3 regions of the Anaerotignum propionicum DSM 1682 genome follow, and region 1 is predicted to be linked to each of the others. Evidence: a T-box and tRNA genes for the amino acid it is inferred to sense, from the RefSeq annotation. Region 1 holds a T-box; the other regions hold tRNA genes.
The links. A T-box is a leader RNA that pairs with one kind of tRNA and senses whether it is charged. The one in region 1 lies ahead of metG (methionine--tRNA ligase), so its partner is inferred to be a tRNA-Met.
Positions count from the first base shown of each region.

Region 2: it has a tRNA-Met gene. The T-box ahead of metG (methionine--tRNA ligase) is inferred to sense a tRNA for this amino acid. The anticodon was not compared.
Region 3: it has a tRNA-Met gene. The T-box ahead of metG (methionine--tRNA ligase) is inferred to sense a tRNA for this amino acid. The anticodon was not compared.

Region 1 covers NZ_CP014223.1:263,643-267,838, forward strand. The annotation lists gene CPRO_RS01205 (TatD family hydrolase) at 1-325, opposite strand, end outside; gene metG (methionine--tRNA ligase) at 325-2,319, opposite strand; T-box leader at 2,456-2,713, opposite strand; gene CPRO_RS01215 (aminopeptidase) at 2,789-3,904, opposite strand.
Region 2 covers NZ_CP014223.1:3,000,431-3,004,626, reverse strand. The annotation lists gene CPRO_RS14185 (HU family DNA-binding protein) at 1-66, shown strand, start outside; gene CPRO_RS14180 (RNA-binding S4 domain-containing protein) at 316-555, shown strand; gene yabP (sporulation protein YabP) at 830-1,108, shown strand; gene yabQ (spore cortex biosynthesis protein YabQ) at 1,124-1,726, shown strand; gene CPRO_RS15100 (FtsB family cell division protein) at 1,656-1,985, shown strand; tRNA gene CPRO_RS14165 (tRNA-Met) at 2,065-2,138, shown strand; tRNA gene CPRO_RS14160 (tRNA-Glu) at 2,147-2,218, shown strand; tRNA gene CPRO_RS14155 (tRNA-Val) at 2,246-2,318, shown strand; gene CPRO_RS14150 (ECF transporter S component) at 2,457-2,981, shown strand; gene CPRO_RS14145 (manganese efflux pump MntP) at 3,649-4,196, shown strand, end outside.
Region 3 covers NZ_CP014223.1:3,105,685-3,109,880, reverse strand. The annotation lists gene CPRO_RS14705 (PaaI family thioesterase) at 1-259, opposite strand, end outside; gene CPRO_RS14700 (PaaI family thioesterase) at 276-761, opposite strand; gene CPRO_RS14695 (alpha/beta fold hydrolase) at 776-1,720, opposite strand; gene CPRO_RS14690 (hypothetical protein) at 1,819-2,025, shown strand; tRNA gene CPRO_RS14685 (tRNA-Thr) at 2,131-2,203, shown strand; tRNA gene CPRO_RS14680 (tRNA-Tyr) at 2,213-2,293, shown strand; tRNA gene CPRO_RS14675 (tRNA-Met) at 2,324-2,397, shown strand; gene CPRO_RS14670 (polyphosphate polymerase domain-containing protein) at 2,859-3,578, shown strand; gene CPRO_RS14665 (DUF4956 domain-containing protein) at 3,571-4,196, shown strand, end outside.

The DNA.
Region 1 (4,196 bases):
ATTGTTGCAGCTCTCTTGGGTGTGTATCATAATAATAGTCCAAACCTATTTCCCCAATTGCAACTACTTTTTTATGCTGGGAGAGGCGACGGAGTTCCTCTATGGTTTGGGATGACATATCGTACAGTTCATGGGGATGAATGCCTACGGAGGCGAAAATGTAGTCATAACGTTCTGCAAGGCGGATGCTTTGTTTTGAGCTTTTTACATCACACCCAACGTTAACCACATAGTCTATACCGAAAGAGGGGAGAAGCCCTAAAAGCTCCTCCCGATCCTCTCTGAACCGCTTATCATCTAAATGTGCATGAGATTCAAAATACATTAGCTAATTCCACTTCCGCTGGGGAAGTCTTTCTTTTCTGTGGTCAAAAGACTCAAATTGCCGTTTCCGTCATCGGCGCAAAGAATCATTCCGTAGGACATTTCGCCCATCATTTTTCTTGGTTTTAAATTATAGGCAACCACAACTCGTTTGCCAACCATTTCCTCAGGTGTGTACCATTCCTTAATGCCGGAGAAAACAACTCTTTCTTCTTCGCCAATGCGAATCACATTACGCAAAAGTTTTTTGGAGTTTTCCACAACAGAGCTTGCAATAACCTCGCCCACCTTAAGCTGTACCTTGCAAAAATCATCAATGGAAATTTCTGCGGGGTATTCGGGTTCTTCATGTTTTTTAGGTTCTTCCTTTTTTTCTTCTTTTTTCTCTTCCTTACCCTGGTTAGCTACAGCGGTAGACTGAGAAGCCTTGATAGCCGCTTCCAATTCTGCCAATTCTTTTTTCATATCAATACGAGGGAAGAGTGTTTCGCCTTTTTCTACCTTTAATTCAAAGGGCAGTAATCCCCATTTTTTCGCCATTTCCCATTCCACAAGGTTGCTTTCCATGTTATACTGTGCCCAAATTTTTTCAGGTGTGGTGGGAATAAAGGGCTGAATCAGAATAGAAGTAATTCTGATGCTTTCGGCAACGTGATATAATGCGTTTGCCAGTTCACCTTGTTTTGCTTCATCTTTACAAAGAATCCAAGGCTGTGTTTCATCAATATATTTATTGGTTCTGCGAATTAAGTTCCAAATTTCGATTAAAGCGTCACTAAAGAACATTTTTTCCATAGCCGCTTCTACTTTTTCTGCTGTACCTAGAGCTACTTTCTCTAAATCCTTATCAAAAGGTGTTTCGGTACGAGCATCAGGCAATTTGCCGCCAAAGTATTTCTCAATCATACCAACGGTTCTGGAAACAAGGTTACCCAAATCGTTTGCCAAGTCTGAGTTGATACGCTGAATCAATGCTTCATTATTAAAGTTACCGTCTTGTCCGAAAGCCACTTCTCTTAATAGGAAGTAACGGATGGCATCCACGCCATATTTTTCTACTAAAACGTTAGGGTCAACTACGTTACCAACGGATTTCGACATTTTACCGCCGTTGATAACCAACCAGCCGTGTCCGAAAATTTGCTTTGGCAAAGGAAGATTCAGTGCCATCAACATAGCAGGCCATATAATGGAATGGAAACGAACAATTTCCTTGCCAACCACGTGAACATCTGCGGGCCAGTATTTATGGAACAGGCTGTCATCGTCCGAACCATAGCCTAAAGCAGTGATATAGTTGGAAAGGGCGTCAATCCATACATAAACAATATGACCGGGGTCAAATTCCACAGGAACGCCCCATTTGAAAGAAGTACGAGAAACTGCCAAATCTTCCAAGCCGGGCTTTAAGAAGTTATTAATCATTTCATTTTGACGGGTGTTTGGCTGCAAGAACTCTGTATTTTCTTCCATATACTTCAAGATACGATCCTGATATTTGGAAAGACGGAAGAAATAGCTTTCCTCTTTTACCAATTCCACGTCACGTCCGCAGTCAGGGCACTTGCCATTTACCAGCTGATGCTCTGTAAAAAAGGACTCACAAGGGGTGCAATACCAGCCTTCATAGGAGCTTTTATAAATATCTCCCTGATCATAAAGCTGTTTGAAAATTTGCTGTACCGCTTTTACATGATAATCATCTGTAGTACGGATAAATTTATCATAGGAAATGTTTAAAGTCTTCCAGAGCTCTTTGATGCCTACTACAATATTGTCGATATATTCCTTTGGCTCTTTGCCTTGACTATTTGCAATACGCTCGATTTTTTGACCATGCTCATCTGTTCCTGTAAGGAACATAACGTCATAACCCCGCAACCTTTTATAACGTGCCATGGTATCCGTTGCAACGGTGCAATAGGAATGGCCGATATGCAGTTTGTCACTGGGGTAGTAAATAGGGGTGGTGATATAAAACTTTTCTTTTTCCACAATTCTCTCTCCTTTATAGTATCTAAAATGCAGAACTTGTCCGATTTTTTACTTGATTTGTAAGTTATAAACATGAATGCGCTGTTTCATTCAGAAGTAACCCGTATACAATCAAAAAACCGCCCTTCATAAAATTACAAAGGACGGCTATTCACCGTGTTACCACCTTAATTCGCCTTTTCCTCACGAAAAAGACCTCACTAGGTACAATCGTACCTTTGCGCTTTAACGGGCGCACCCGTCGCAGCCTAAAGAAACGGATTCTTTTCGGTGCGCGGCTCCAAGACCATATTCAACAACTGCTCCTGTACCTTTTTTCAGCGAAGGCAAAATATGCCTTTAAGGCTCTCTTTTACATAGCGTGTTTGTTTACTCTTCTTTTCATAGCCAGTTTATCATATATAGGATTTTACTATAACTCAAAGAACTCTGTCAACAATAAAGCCCAGGTTTTCTACTTTTTTCCCTATTATTTCAGATTTTCGGGGTTCAAAACTTCCAGCTCCGGCAGAACAAAAATGCCGTCTTTGCGAATGAGCTTATCATCAAACCAGATTTCACCACCGCCATATTCTGGGGTCATAATTAATACCAAATCCCAATGGATTGCGGAGTGGTTATCGTTATAGGCATCATCGTAGCAATTACCGGGGGTAAAATGTATGCTTCCGGCAATTTTCTCGTCGAACAAAATATTGTTCATAGGCTTTGTGATATAAGGATTTACGCCGATGGCAAACTCCCCAACATATCTTGCGCCTTCGTCTGTATTAAAGATTTTTTCAAGACGTTCCTTGTCATTTCCATCACAGTCAATAATTTTACCATCCTGAAACGTTAATTTTACATGTTCGAAAGTAAAGCTATTATATTCCGATGGGGTATTATAGGTAATTACACCATTGATAGAATTTTTCACGGGAGCGGTGTAAACCTCGCCATCGGGAATGTTGCAACGGCCTGCGCACTTCACAGCAGGGATATCTTTAATGGAGAAAGTAATATCTGTATCTTTCGCAATGAGGCGTACCCTATCGGTTTTATTCATCAGTTCAACCAAGGAATCCATAGCTTTACTCATTTTGCTATAATCCAGATTGCAAACGTTAAAGTAGAAATCCTCAAAATCTTCCAAGCTGGTATGGGCTGATTGCGCCATAGAGTTTGTAGGATAGCGCAAAACTACCCACTTTGTGCGGGGAACGCGAATACCGTGATGCACAGGGTCGGTATAAAAACGATTTTGTAAATCCAATTTTTCATTGGGAACATCCGCTTGCTCCGTAATATTATCTTCTCCACGAACGCCGATGAAGGCATCCATCTGTTCCATCAAGCGGCTGTCCACCTCAGCCATCATCTTTTGCTGTTCTTCCGTAGCGCCTAAAAGCAGTTCTCTCTCTAAAGAATTTGTCATGACCTGTAAAAAGGGCGTTCCACCTACCTTATAAACTTCCTTAATGATTTGCTTTACCAAAGGAGTGGGATGAATCCCATTGCAATTGATGAGCAATTTTTCTCCCTTTTCCAGTCGGCATGAATAGTTTACCAGATTATATGCTAAAGTTTTTATTCTTTCGTCCATATAAAATCAGCTCCTTCATTGAAATAATATATATAGGTAGTATTTTACACTTTTTTCAAGATATATGCAAAAAAAATGTACTGAAAATTGACAAATTGCCAAAAAAGCGGATACAATAACCTTGTACAAGAAAAAATGTGGGAAAGCCATCTTTATTTATGACGGAAGGGTTAAAATATATTGAAATAAAGGGGAATTTATGGATTACTATTTTGAAGCAGAAAGAACAAATCATAAAAATCCTTTCCTTATGAATTCTTTTGAGTCGAAATTTTGGAAAATAAATGCGGTT
Region 2 (4,196 bases), 380 kb from region 1:
ATTCCCGCTTCCAAAGCACCCAGATTTAAAGCTGGTAAGGCTCTGAAGGATGCAATCAATAAATAATTTTTGTATGCCGATAACACGCCTTTCATAAGAAGGGCGTTTTATTTTTCCCTTTCTTGGATATAGGTGAGACCGAGATGGCTTGCTTGGGGTTATTGGTTTGCAATAAGAAATGCGTAGCTTATAAAGGGCGATAAAAAGTTTGGTTAAGTTTATTTCTAAGTGCTGATTGTCGGCAACTTATAGTATGGTTAAATGATTTGAAGTTTGCTTATCGTTAAAATGTATTTGCAAAAAAGGAGGAAGCTCGTGCGTATTGATAAATTCCTTAAAGTATCCCGTGTGATTAAACGCAGGACCATCGCCAATGAGGCTTGCGATGCAGGGAGAGTTATGTTAAACGGCAAGGTGGTAAAGGCAGGCGCCGAGGTTAAAGTGGGAGACATGATTGAGATACAGTTTGGCAGTAACACCACCCGCCTAGAGGTTTTAAGTATTAAAGAGTCTCCTCGGAAAGAGGATGCCGCTGCAATGTATCGCAGTGTGTAACAATTTTAGGATTTCTCGTATGGATTAAGAGTATCCGTATAACAAGAAAAGTCAACTTGCGGGTATATACGACGCAAGAGGCTTTTTTTGTCTATTATGAACCTATGTGAATTTTAGAGAAGCTTGAAGGAATTGAGCTTTTTTCAAAGGGTATCCACTTTATCGACACCACGCACCATTGCCATTGGGAGGAAGGTGCTTTTTTTATGCAGTCTAAAAGCCTTTTCACGGACATATATTGATAGCAGACAAAAAAATGCGGGAGGCAGATCTAATGGCAGAGGAAAGAAAACGAAGCAGACATACAGTATCCATGGAGGAGCGGGAACGCATTCGTATGGGCGGTGTTTTGGAGGTACTATCCTTTGATGAAGAGGGGATAATGTTAGAAACAGATTGCGGCTTAATGATGATTAAGGGTACAGGAATACATATGGGAAAACTGGATTTAGATGCAGGGGAGGTAACAATTGAGGGATTATTCGACAGCATTACTTACTCTGATGGAACTTTAGGGGAGAAACACTCTTTTTTGGGAAAACTGTTTCGATAAAAAGGGGAGATTGTAATGATACTATCTTTACAGGGACAGGCGCAATTGTTTCTTCTATCTGTGTTGCTGGGGGGGATTCTTGGCTTAGTATATGATTGCTTGCGTGTGTTCCGTCATATTATCCCCCACAAGCGGTTGTGGGTACAGCTGGAGGATGGGTTATACTGGCTTTGTTCAATTATTTTTGCATTTGTGGTGATACTGGGAGCAAATGCGGGAGAAATACGTTTTTTTATGATATTGGGTATGTTTGGTGGTATGGGGGTTTACTTTTTATCCTTAAGTCATTTGGTGATTGCCGTGAGTGACAAGGTGATTTACATTGTAAAAAGAGTACTGTTTTTATTCTTTGCTATTATAATGACGCCCTTTCGGTTGGTTTATCTGGTAATTCGTACACCCTTGAGGAAAGCTGGCTTCTTTTGCGGTAAGTTCAAGAAAAAAGTGTTGCATTCCTGTAATTTTTATGCAAAAATAAAGCTGAATACACTGCGGAGAGATTGGAACATTGCAGTGAGAAAAAAACGGAAAAGTGGTGACGAGCCGAATGCGCAAAAGGCGAAAGCAAAAAGACCAGCGAAGGGAAAGCATAGGAAAAAAAACGTCAAAACTAGATAAAATCTTCGTTCGTATATTTTTAAGTGTTTTTGTTTGTGCCGTTGCCTTTGGTGTTTTTGGGCGGTCTAGAGCCTGTGATCGGTTGAGACAAGAACGGTTGGATGTGGCATCTCAAATTCAGATGGAGCAGGAAAAAAAGTTGGAGCTTGAAGAACGCAAGAAATATTATAACAGCGACAGCTATATAGAGCAAATCGCAAAGGAACAGCTTGGTATGATAAAACCAAACGAGGTTTTGTACATAAACAGAAGTCAATAGTAACAAGAAAACATAAAAAACGATATAAAAAAGCTTGACAACGTATGGAGGAATGGGTATAATCAAGTGGTCGACTTGTGGCGGAGTAGCTCAGTTGGCTAGAGCATGCGGTTCATACCCGCAGTGTCGGGGGTTCAAATCCCTCCTCCGCTATTTTTTTCGGCCCGTTGGTCAAGCGGTCAAGACGCGGCCCTCTCACGGCTGAAACAAGGGTTCGATTCCCTTACGGGTCATTGATTATCTTAATATTGCTTAAGCATGGAAGTTTAGCTCAGCTGGGAGAGCATCTGCCTTACAAGCAGAGGGTCACAGGTTCGAGCCCTGTAACTTCCATTCTTTTTTGTCTAAAAATTGTATCGTTACAATTGATATTATTGTTTCGATACAATTTTTTGTTTTTTTCTGAAACCTCTAGGCATAAAAGAACAGATATGGTAACCTTCTATTAATAAATAGGAGGATGTGAATGAAATGAAAACGACAACAAAAGAATTATGTATCCAAGGACTGTTGGTTGCGTTAGTTACAATCAGTACCATGGTATTCCAAATTCCCGTATCTGCCACCCAAGGCTATATACACTTAGGTGACAGTATGATACTGCTGATTAGCGTGTTTTTTGGCGCCAAATATGGTATGGTTGCCGGTGGGGTTGGGTCTGCTATGGCAGATTTATTAAGTGGGTATGGCCATTGGGCACCCTTTACCTTTATTATAAAGGGAATCATGGGGTATCTCATTGGAAAGATTGCTTCTTTTTCTGAGAAAAACCAAAAACTCTTCACCCCCAGAAATATGACAGGGTCGGTATTGGGCATTCTTTGGATGGTTTTTGGCTATTTCGTGGGTGGAGGCATTTTGAAAAGCAGCTTTGCCGTTGCGGCAGTTTCCATTCCCGAGAATTTGATTCAAGGCTTTGCAGGTTTTGTAATTTTTATTGTGGTGGGTATTGCATTTCACAAAGCGAAAATATATAAATTTGTCTTAACGCGATGATATTTGTTTTAGGATGCATTTATATAGTAGTAAGACAGAATTTTTACAATATTTTGCGGTAGAGAGTTATGACTTTAGGCTTAAATTAGAGACATTTCGTGGCTCTCAATGGATAGCATTTTGTTGCTAATGGTAGTCGATTTTTAAAATAATAAGCTATATGGCGAATTCCATGTAGCCATTGAATTAATATAAGAGCAGAGGTTTGTTGTTTGCAAATTGCCAACGACAAACCTTTTCATATTTTAGGAAGAATTTTGGTAGGATAGAATGTCATATCTTTGTTTTAAATAGAATTGTTTCCGGATATAATGGAATGAAGTTGTTCGAAGTTGTTTGGAGATTGAAAAGTAGCAAAAGACATAAAAGTGAAATTGATGAAAAGAATAGCATTTTTATTTATATATTCCATAGTTTTTTTTAATCAATATGGGTGAATGATCAAAGTTGTCAAAGTAGGTTTGTATGTATTTACATAAAAATGTACAAAATAAAATGCAATTTTTGTTAAATAAGTATCATTTTAATGAAGGTTGTACATTTTAAAATATTTCACATAAGATAAATAGAGGAATGAACTTTTCCATGGAGGAATTGACTGATGAAATGGGTTGTGTTATATTCCACTAAGACTTATGAAAGTTGAAAGGATAGGAGGAAAAAGGGTTTGAAATTAATTACAATTTTTTTAATAGCGGTGAGCCTTGCTATGGACGCCTTTGCTGTCTCTATTTCCAATGGCGTTTGTACACGGGGGTTTGGAAAAAAGGATGCGGTAAGACAGGCGGCTTTTTTTGGCGGGTTTCAGTTCATAATGCCTGTCATTGGATGGTTTTTGGGCTGTAGTGTAAAAACCTACATAGAGGCAGTTGACCACTGGATAGCATTTTTGTTGCTACTTATCATTGGTGGTAACATGATTTATGGAAGCATAAAGGGTGGTGAGGACGACAATAGTTGTAGCACATCACTCACAAATAAAATGCTTTTTTTACAGGCGATAGCAACCAGCATTGACGCCTTAGCCGTGGGAATTAGCTTTGCCATTTTAGATGTGAATATTTTAGAGGCCGGCATCATTATTGGCGTGGTTTCCTTTGTGATTTCCTGTCTTGGAGCTTACGCAGGCAAATACTTGGGGGATAAACTGCAATCAAAGGCTGAAATTATTGGTGGTGTAGTATTAATATTGATTGGGACTAAGATATTATTGGA
Region 3 (4,196 bases), 280 kb from region 1:
AAAAATAATGGCATAATAGGCCAAAGGTTATGTCAAACCCGCTTACAATCATACCTCCATGGAGTCCGCCTTCGGGGTTTAATTCCCAATCCATTACTTTAAATGCCAGGGTCAGCTCTTTTTTCTCAAAGCTGCACTCTTTAAAAGTGGGATTTAAAAGGGGCAAAACACCCTTTTTTTTCAAAAAAGAATCAGGAGCGCTTATTTGTGAAAACCAAGCTTCCATATTTTTTTGACTCAAATTTTCGCTGATTATCATATGTAGCACATCCTTTCTAAATGAGTGGGTTATTTTGTGTTTCTCTGAGGGCTTTAAAAACCGAGGTGGCGCTGGCCGTAATAGCAGAGTCTTTTTTTGACCAAGCTTCCCCTGTTATGTTACACAAGGAGCGTCCCTGAAAGTCCATTTTTGCCTTGATATAATAGGTATCTCCCAAGAACATAGGTTTATGATAAGTGGTATTTAAGCTTACAGTGATTACCACTTGGGGTTTTGTGAAGTAATGACAAAGAAGCCCCAGAGCTGTATCAAAGGCAGTGGCGATGATGCCCCCATAAATGGAATTTTGAGGGTTTAGTTCCCATTCCAAAACATCAAAGGAGAGGGTAACACTTTTTTCCTCAAGACTGCAGCTTACAAATTTCGGTTCTATTTTTGGTACGACCCCATGGCTTAAAAGCCTGGAGCCGGGGCTGGTCACTTGGCGAAACCAAGCCTCCATGGCTTCTTGGGTGTACGTTGGTAAAGCAGTTGTATTCATTGTTGTATTCCCCTTTATTTCAAATATTCTTTTACGATCTGTAAGAAGTTTTGGCTATTTTCCAAATGAGGGAAATTACCCACTTCTTCAAAAATTACATATTCCCCGTCAGGACGTGCATTTTCAGCCCATTCCATGGTTGAAATGGGGTTCGTTTTATTTTCTTCACCCCAGAAAATCCAAAATGGTACAGAAAGGGCAGAGAAAGCCGCCTTTGTATCTGCACGCCAGAAACCGGTTTTCAGAGTGGCAAAGGTTATCTGCCTGTTTTTACTTCCTCTTGCCGAAGTATGAAACGTTTGCACCAATTCATCTGAGATTTTTTCTTTTGCAAAAAAAGCTGTTTCTAAGCTTCCTTTTATTTTACTCTTCGTAGTCTCCATAAGAAATTGCTGTGTGCCTGAAACAGGCAATAGCAAACTATGAAGGGGTTTTAAGTCCTCATTTGTGGCAAAGCCACGCCCAAAGCCTTCAGGAGAAATCAGCATCATTCCCTTTATTTTTTCAGGATAAAGCATAGAGGTAACCAATGCCAAATCACCGCCGCCATTGGAGGCCAGAATACAGGCAGGACGACGGATAATCTGTTCCATAAATTCATGGATGATATGGGCGTACTGATAAGCTGTCCAAGGTTTATCCGGCAAAAAGGAATTGCCAAAGCCGGGCAAATCTAAGGCGTAAACATGATATTGCTCCGATAGAGAAGAAATCACCATATCCCACTCCCTACGGCTTGTCCCCAGCATCATACTGTGAATGAGGAGCAAAGGGCGGCCGTGTCCCGAGGAGGAATAAGCAATATCCCCAAGGGATGAGGCATATATTTCAAAAAGGGCATCATCTGCTCTTTTTTGTGCTTGCCAAAAACAGGCTTTTTGCCAAAAAATGAGTCCGCCGAAAAGACCCGCTGATGCGGCGGAGATGGAAAGTGCTGTTTCTTTAATTTTTTTGTTCATATCAGACCCTCCTTTTCTATTATTATGAACGGAAAAACGTCATTTGAAAAGAGGAATTTTCATAGTATGTAATAAGTTTTTGAAGGAGGATCAAAATTATGCAAGCTTTTCTAACTTTGGCAGGACAATTTTTCATAATTTTATGTATTCAGTCCATACTAGAAGTGATGGCGTATTCCAGAAGGCAGAATCATTTGTTAAAGCCTATTTCTCTGGGATGTTATATTGCCTCTCTTGTATTGGTGCTCCATTTTATGCAGCAATATATTGGGGATATTATGCGGGCAATTAATTTTATATATTAGTATAAAAGGCGGGGAGCGCACTTTTTGGCGAAAGAAGAAGAAAAAGCTTGACGAAACAAAATTCCTATGATATTATATTATTCGTACTCGATTTAAGGGTATTTTGCCGATGTGGCTCAATTGGCAGAGCAGCTGACTTGTAATCAGCAGGTTATCGGTTCGAGTCCGATCATCGGCTTAAACATATGGGTGGATTCCCGAGCGGCCAAAGGGGGCAGACTGTAAATCTGTTGCGATAGCTTCGAAGGTTCGAATCCTTCTCCGCCCATAGTAACTCAATTTCATAATTTTTTATTGCCGCGGAGTGGAGCAGTCCGGTAGCTCGTCGGGCTCATAACCCGAAGGTCGTCAGTTCAAATCTGGCCTCCGCAATTAAAAATCCCCAGAAACTTTGTTTCTGGGGATTTATTTTTTTGTCCGCCTTTGTTAAAAAACGATAGAAAGTTAAAAAGTATATTTTCTAGTACTTAAAAACAAGCCTACGAGTCCACTAGCAAAAGTAACAGGGATTAAAAGGGTTAATAAAAGGAAAATTCAAGTCAATCAAAAAACAAAGTAAATGAAGATTATCATACAAAGATATATGAAATTGTTGAAATACTATCACCATAAACAAGATTGCCCTAGAAACCTTGATTTCTAGGGATTTTTTTATTACTCTATATAAGACTTTTTGATTGCTCAAAAAACAATTTTTAATCATTTCATACTCCTTAATGAAATTTATGTAAATTATTTTTCAAATTTAAAGTAGATTTTAGGTTATAACACTAAACTTGGTCTTGAAAAAAGAGTTTCACCTGCAAAAAACAGCAGGTAAGGAGGCGAAGTTTATGGGAACACCCACAACGTTTGAACGAAAGGAAGTCAAATACCTGATTTCCTATGGACAAAGAGCAAAACTTCAGGACTTGATGGATACTTATATGTCCCCTGATAGTTTTGGCAAATCTACCATTATGAATATCTATTATGATACAGATAATAAACAGCTGATACGTCATTCTATGGAAAAGCCCGTTTATAAGGAAAAGCTGAGAGTGCGCAGTTATGGTACTGCCAATCCCGAATCTACGGTTTTTGTGGAACTAAAGAAGAAATACAAAGGGATTGTATATAAAAGGCGGGTTTCAATGAGCCAAGAGGATGCAAAGCTTTGGCTGGAGAAGAATACATCGCCCCAGAAAAATACCCAGATTACCCGAGAGATTGATTACTTTACCCAATCTCATTCGCTAAATCCTGCAGTACTATTGTCCTATAATAGGGAAGCGTTTTTTGGAAAAGAGGATTCGGAATTTCGTATGACCTTTGATGATAACATTCTTTGGAGGGATTATGATATTTGCCTTTGTAAAGGGGCATATGGTGAAGAGCTATTGCCCAAAGGAATGCAGCTTTTGGAGGTGAAGGCTGCTATGGGAATGCCTTTATGGCTTTCCAAATTTTTCAGTGAAAACATTATTTTTAAAACCAGTTACTCTAAATACGGAAATGCATACACTGCAATGATCCAAAAAGAGCTGGTAGAAAGGGGCAGATACAGTGCTTGATTTTATGACAGAAAATATTTTAGCTTCATCCACCACAACAGGGATCACATTATCAGCGTTCTTGCTTTGTGTTGCTACAGGTTTGGGGATTGGGTTTTTGCTGGTGTTAACCTACAGAAGAAAGAGCAAAAGCTCCCCGGGATTTTTGGTGACTCTGGCTCTGCTCCCCGCAGTTGTTGCGATGATTATTCTCATGGTAAACGGAAATTTAGGTGCGGGTGTTGCCGTTGCAGGAACCTTTAGCTTAGTTCGATTCCGCTCCGTTCCCGGAACCGCCAAGGAAATTTGTGCAATTTTTATTGCCATGGCAGCTGGGCTTGCTGTGGGTATGGGTTATTTGATCGTGGCAGTTTTATTTACCCTAATTTTAGCCTTGGCGGAAATGTTCTACAACACGAAAAAAATGCAAGAATTTTGTGGTGCAACCCAAGAACGTCAGCTTCGCATCACCATTCCTGAGGATTTGGACTACACAGAAATTTTTGATGATATTTTTCAAAAATATCTGAAAAGCTTTGAGCTGGCAGAGGTTAAAACCACAAATATGGGAAGTTTATTCCGTTTGACCTATCAAGTAGTGGTAAAAGAGGGTGTGGCTGAGAAAAAAATGATGGATGC